2 linked regions of the Maricaulis maris genome follow. The protein of the gene in region 1 binds, or shares a complex with, the protein of each later gene. Links are inferred from orthologs where the notes say so. Each region holds a gene or a part of one and is shown in the gene's direction. Other genes may lie near its edges. The genes, in order: AAA969_RS05740 and dnaG.

The links.
Region 2: the proteins of AAA969_RS05740 (region 1) and dnaG are in contact, whole or in part, in a crystal structure (PDB 2R6A), measured with the Geobacillus stearothermophilus proteins. The link is inferred for Maricaulis maris from one-to-one orthologs. Residues at the interface, in WP_033016901.1 of Geobacillus stearothermophilus: Ser13, Glu15, Ala16, Gln18, Glu91, Leu92, Asp94, Ala95, Val96, Pro97, Thr98, Ala99, Ala100, Asn101, Tyr104, Tyr105, Ile108; in WP_049624496.1 of Geobacillus stearothermophilus: Lys456, Leu457, Leu458, Pro459, Ala460, Asn463, Ala464, Leu467, Leu535, Leu536, Ile537, Ala538, Gln544, Glu545, Asp548, Tyr549, His552.

What each region holds. Positions count from the first base shown.
Region 1 is NZ_AP027270.1:1,241,427-1,244,565, reverse strand. Bases 110-2,932 are described here. They hold AAA969_RS05740 (replicative DNA helicase), read left to right. Parts: upstream 110-690; coding sequence 691-2,175; downstream 2,176-2,932. Other genes in these bases: alr (alanine racemase), read left to right, coding at 2,156-2,932; rplI (50S ribosomal protein L9), read left to right, coding at 110-506. Also shown: more of rplI, read left to right, coding at 1-109; more of alr, read left to right, coding at 2,933-3,139. UniProt on the Escherichia coli protein: The main replicative DNA helicase, it participates in initiation and elongation during chromosome replication. Travels ahead of the DNA replisome, separating dsDNA into templates for DNA synthesis.
Region 2 is NZ_AP027270.1:2,252,660-2,255,888, reverse strand. The notes cover bases 317-3,229. They hold dnaG (DNA primase), read left to right. Parts: upstream 317-808; coding sequence 809-2,650; downstream 2,651-3,229. Other genes in these bases: rpoD (RNA polymerase sigma factor RpoD), read left to right, coding at 2,703-3,229; AAA969_RS10685 (beta-propeller domain-containing protein), read left to right, coding at 317-710. Also shown: more of AAA969_RS10685, read left to right, coding at 1-316. UniProt on the Escherichia coli protein: RNA polymerase that catalyzes the synthesis of short RNA molecules used as primers for DNA polymerase during DNA replication.

The sequences.
Region 1 (3,139 bases):
TGGCGCGCTTTGAAGTGGAGCGTGAGCTCCTCGAGAAGCGCAATGCCGAACGCGCAGCGGAAGCGGCTGAAGCTGGCAAGACGATCGATGGCGAAAGCTTCGTCATGATCCGTCAGGCCGGTGAAAGCGGTCAGCTCTATGGTTCGGTCACCTCGCGTGACATTGCCGAGATCGTGTCTGAAGGCGGCACCAAGGTTGTCCGCTCGCAGATCGCCCTCAACGCGCCGATCAAGACGCTCGGCCTGCACGAGCTGAAGATCAAGCTGCACGCCGACGTTTCCGTGACCGTGACGATCAACATCGCACGTTCGCAGGACGAAGCCGAACGCCAGGCCGCCGGCGAAGACGTGATCGCAGCCCAGGCTGACGAAGATCGCGCCATCGCGGACGCCCAGGCTGCCGAACTCTTCGAAGCCAGCGAGGAAGGCCAGGAACTGGCTGCCCAGCGCGAAGCTGCCGAAGACGCCGGTGCCGGCGAAGAGGAAAGCGAAGAGACCGACGCGTAAGCACGGGTAACTTCTCAGCTTTTAACGGATACGGGCCGGTCGCGAGACCGGCCCGTTTTCATTTGTGCTCCCGCCTCTCCGTTTTCCACACTTGTCCACAGCCCGCCCAAAGAGCTGTGGGCAATCACGGCCCGGGCCGTCTCAGGGGGGTGTATCCCCGGCGTGCCTTCTGTATCCCAAAGGCATGACCACTGCTCTCCTGCCTTACGAAGATGACCGCCAGACCGAGACGCTCGATTCGGCACCGCACAATCTTGATGCCGAACAGGCCTTCCTGGGCGCGCTTCTCTATGACAACGAGATGTTCCACCGGGTCGCCGACTGGCTCAAGGCCGAGCACTTCTATGATCCGGTCCATGGCCGCATCTTTGAAAGCGCGACCGATCTGATCGGCCGCGGTTCGCTGGCCGATGCCGTTGTCCTGAAGACGGTTTTCGACCGCGATGACGGCCTGAAGGATATCGGCGGCACCACCTATCTCGCCGTCCTCATGGAAGGCGCCGCGACCGGGAATGCAGCGGTTGAATACGCCCGCATCATCTATGAACTGGCGCTGCGCCGGGAGCTGATCCGGATCGGCAATGATCTCGCCAATGCCGCCAGCGCCGATGTCGAGGTTCAGGCGCGCGAGCTGATCCAGGAAATCGAGCAGCAGCTCTACAACCTGGCAGAAGAAGGCTCGGCCTCTCGCGGCTTTGTCTCCTTCAAGCAGGCGCTCGCAGAATCCGTCGAGACCGCGGCGGCCGCCTATGAACGCGATGGCGGCCTGTCGGGTATTTCCTCGGGCCTCAAGTCACTCGACGAAAAGCTGGGCGGCATGCACCCGTCTGACCTGATCATCCTCGCCGGACGCCCGTCGATGGGCAAAACCGCGCTCGCCACCAATATCGCCTTCGATGTGGCGCGAAACTACCAGTTCGAGATTCAGCCTGACGGGACCAAGAAGACGATCAATGGCGGCGTTGTCGGTTTCTACTCGCTCGAAATGTCAGCCGAACAGCTCGCCACCCGCCTGATCGCCGATTACACCGGCATTCCCGGCTACATGATCCGCCAGGGCACGATCGACGCGACCCAGTACGAGGAGATCCGCGACGCCTGCCTCGAGATCCAGGGCCTGCCGCTCTATATCGACGACACGGGTGGCCTGCCTATCTCCGCCCTCGCCGCCCGCGCCCGCCGTCTCAAGCGCACGCATGGCCTTGATCTGATCGTGGTCGACTATCTGCAGCTGGTGACCTCTTCGAAAAACCGCTCGGGGGGAAGCCGCGTGGAAGAGGTCTCCGAGGTCACCCAGAACCTCAAGGCCCTGGCCAAGGAATTGTCGGTACCGGTGATCGCCCTGTCCCAGCTCTCGCGCCAGGTGGAAAACCGCGAGGACAAGAAGCCGCAGCTCTCCGACCTTCGGGAATCGGGCTCGATCGAGCAGGATGCCGACGTCGTCCTCTTCGTCTATCGTGAAGCCTATTACAAGGAACGCGAGAAACCGCGCGAGGACACACCGGAATACCTCGCCTGGGAGGAAGAGTTCCGTCGCATCGAGAAGCTCGCCGAAGTGATCATCGGCAAGCAGCGTCACGGTGCGATCGGGACGGCAAAGATGGCGTTCGACGGCGCTCGGACGAAATTTACGGATCTGGAAACGCGTTTTGACGACACCCCGTCCTGACCAGCCCGACCGCGGCACTGCTGCCCGACCGGCTCCGCGACTGATCATCGATCTCGGGGCCATCCGACGCAATTACGCCACGCTGCAATCCCTGGCCCCGACGGCGCATGTCGGAGCGGTTGTCAAAGCCAATGGCTATGGCCTTGCCGCGGCCGAGGTCGTGCCGACCCTCGCCGATGCCGGCTGCCGCTGTTTCTATGTGGCCCATACATCGGAAGCCCGCGAGGTCCGCGAAGCGCTCGGCGAGCGACCGGCGGACATCTTCGTCTTCAACGGTTTCTGGCCGTCCGAGCTGGATGAGCTGCGCACGCTGTCACTGTTTCCGGTGATCAATGACCTCGGTCAGCTCGAGGCGTTGCGGCAACAGGCACCCGATCTGCCCTTCGCGCTACATTTCGACACCGGGATGAGCCGCCTCGGGCTCGATGCCGACGAGACCGACGCGCTGATCGCCGATCCGACACGTCTGGACGGCCTCCATTTGCGCCAGATCATGAGCCATCTGGCCTGCGCTGACGCCCCGGACCATCCGCTCAACGCGCGTCAGCAGCAGCGTTTTGACCGTATCCGCCGGGCCTTCCCCGCCATCCCGGCCAGCCTCTCCAACTCGGCCGGAACAGTGTTGGGGCCGGATTATCACTATGACGTGCTGCGGCCCGGCCTCGCGCTTTTTGGCGGCATGCCACCGGTCGGTCAGCCCTCACCGTTTGAGCCGGTTGTCTCGATCGAGGCGCCGATCCTGCAGATCCGCACCCTGCGCGCCGGCGACACGGTCGGCTATGGCGCCAGCCTGACCGTTGACGGCCCGCGCCGGGTCGCAACCGTTGCTGCCGGCTATGCTGACGGCCTGCTGCGGGCTTTTGGCAATGGCGGCTTTGGCCGGATTGGCGAGGCCCGGGTTCCGATCCTGGGCCGGGTGTCGATGGATCTGATCTGCGTGGACATTGATGCCGTGCGCGCCCCC
Region 2 (3,229 bases), 1.0 Mb from region 1 along the record:
TGCGGCTGCCGACCACCCGCTTCGGGGATGGCAGCCAAGCGGTGACGCCCTCGGACTATCAATTCCTTCCGGTCGCCGAACGCGCCCGGATCGTCCGCAATCGCCATGTTGGTGACACCCTGCTGGTGGGGCTGAACGAGCGGGTGGACGGCGCAACGCAGAATCTGGCGCTGGCTGTGCCGCTTGAGGGCGGCGCGGCAACCCGCTTGGGGCTCGAGGATCCGGTGTCGCGGATCGAGGTGATCGGGCGTGACGGGCTGATTGTCACCCAGGGCGAGGACACGAGCTTTGTCACCGTGTCGCTGGACGGCGACGCGCCAATGATCGCGGACCGGTTCGTGCTCGAAGACACCGCGGAGTCGGAAAGCCGCAGCCATGCCTTCTTCTTCCGACCCGGCGGCGCTGACGGGGACGGGCTGGCCGCCCTGCCGCTCCTCGGTAGCGATGATCGCGAGGCGGACATGGTTTTCCTGCAGCGGGAGCAGGGCAGCTTCTCGCGAATCGGTCGCTTGCAGGCGCGGGCCCGTCCCGGGCTGGATGACGACTGTGTCGCCTCCTGCACGGACTGGTATGGCAATGCCCGTCCCATCTTCCTGCGTGACCGCATCCTGGCCCTGCTGGGCTATGAAATCGTTGAGGGTGTTCTGGGAGAGAAACGGGTCGAGGAAATCGGCCGGGTCAATTTCACGCCCGGACCGCGCAAGGATTGAGCCGGCGCGGGCCGGTGCCTGAGCGAATAAATCGACCAGCGGACAAATAAGGTGCATCATGTCCGCTTGGGTTTTTGCGGGCGGAGTTGTGCTTTTCCATGCGTCTCAATGAGGACTTCATCGACGAGATCAAGGCGCGAGTGCGCCCGTCGGACCTCATTGGCCGCAGCGTCGCGCTGAAGCGCCAGGGCCGCGAATTCGTTGGCCTGTCGCCTTTCAAGAAAGAGCGCTCGCCCTCGTTTTTCGTCAATGATGACAAACGCTTCTATCATTGCTTCGCCTCCGGCAAGCATGGCGACATCTTTACCTGGCTGGAAGAGATGGAGGGGCTCTCCTTCATGGAAGCCGCCGAGCGTCTGGCCGGCGAGGCCGGTCTGCGCCTGCCCGAGCCCGATCCGGAGAGCCAGCAGAAGACCCAGCACCGCAAATCGCTCGTTGAGTGGATGGAGAGCGCCCAGACTTTCTTCCTGAGGGCGCTGCGCTCACCGGCCGCCGAGGAGGCTCGTCGCTATCTCAAATCGCGCGGGCTGACCGGCGAGGATTGTGTGCGCTTCGGCATCGGCTATGCGCCGGAAAGCCGGACCGCGCTGAAGGACGAACTGGTCACCGCCGGTGCGCCGGTGGCCGATCTCGTCGAGTGCGGCCTCTTGATCGAGCCGGACAATGGCTCACCCTATGACCGCTTCCGCGACCGGATCACCTTTCCGATCCACGATCCGCGCAATCGCCTGGTCGGCTTTGGTGGTCGGGCCTTGTCGAAGGAGGCGCGGGCGAAATATCTCAATTCGCCGGAGACCCCGATCTTCCACAAGGGCTCGCTGCTCTATCGCTATCCCGAGGCGCGCAAGGCGGCCTCTGATCCCAAGCAGGACATCCGTGGCCTGATCGTCACCGAAGGCTATCTCGACGCGATCGCGCTCGCCCGCGCCGGGCTGGAGCACGGCGTTGCGCCGCTCGGCACTGCAGTCACCGAGGAGCAGATCCAGCTGCTCTGGCGGGCCGGCGGTGAGCCGGTCATGTGCCTCGACGGCGACAGCGCCGGGCGGGCGGCTGCCTTCAAGGCCGCAGACCGTGCCCTGCCGCTGCTGCAGCCGGGCAAGACCATGCGCTTTGCCTTCATGCCCGACGGCAAGGACCCGGACGACATCCTCCGCGAAGAGGGAGCCAACGCCCTGCGCGCTGTGTTCCGCGAGACCCGCTCGCTCGCCGACCTGATCTGGGAGCGCGAGGTTCTGCTCGAGCCGCTCGACGATCCCGATCGCCGGGCCGGCTTCCGGCGCCGGATTCGGGCCCTGGTCTCACAGATTGCCGACAGCGATATCCGCGAGGAGTACAAGCGCGAGTTCGATCAGCGCATGGATGCGCTTTTTGGCGCCCGTCCGCAGTCCGGGCAGCGCGGATCGCGTGGGCCGTGGCGCCCGGGCAAGGGTGTGCCGCTGGGGGCGACGGCTGAGCTCCGCAACAAGCAGTCACGGCGCTCCGATCCGACCTCCCGGCTGGGCCATCTCCTGCTCGTGGCGGCCATCGAATACCCTGAAATCGCCGCGTCGCAGGTCGAGACGCTGGCGCTTTTGCGGTTGGGACCGCTTGACACTCTGCGCGACGCCGTTCTAGACGCGTGCTCTTCTGGGCAGTTTGTGCAGACCGACACGCTAAGGGCCGAATTGGCCGACGCCGGATATGCGGCAGAGATTAAGCGGTTGGACGGTGAGCGCAGACCCATGCGGGCGGAACTGGGCGGTATGGAGGCGTCTCCAGAGGTGAGGGCGGAAGCTTGGAAGCGGCTCGCTCATGCCTATATGGAACGAAGCGATGCACAGACACGTCGTGATGAGGCGCGGGCCCGTCTGGACGAAGAACTCAAGCAGGCGGATTCGGAACGCTTTCGGCAGGTGGTAGATGCCTACCGGTTCGAAAGCTCTCGTTCCGAATCCTCCTGATGCGTATAATTCGAATTGCGCGCCCCAGGGCGGCGCGACAAGGGACGAATAAATGAGCAAATCGGCTGAAGCCAACGACGCTGCAGAAAACTCGGATGGTCCGCTCCTGGACCTGACGGACCAGTCCGTCAAGAATATGGTGAAGACCGCCAAGAAGCGCGGTTACGTCACCCATGACGAGCTCAATGCGGTGCTGCCGAGCGAGGAGTTCTCGTCCGAGCAGATCGAGGACGTGCTCGCCCAGCTTTCCGAAATGGGTATCAATGTTGTCGACAATGATGCCGAGGTCGATGACGACGCTGCCGAGACGCCGAAATCGGCCAAGGGCGCTGCGTCATCCGATGATGATGACGAGGATGACGAGGAAGAGGAGAGCGACAGCCGTGCCGTGGCCGGCGCCTCCAAGACCGCCATTACCGGTCTCAACACTCCCAGCTCTGCCGACCGCACCGACGACCCGGTCCGCATGTATCTGCGCGAGATGGGCTCGGTCGAGCTGTTGTCGCGCGAAGGCGAGATCGCCATCGCCAAACGCATCGAGGCCGGTCGCAATGCGATGATCCGCGGCCTCTGCGAAAG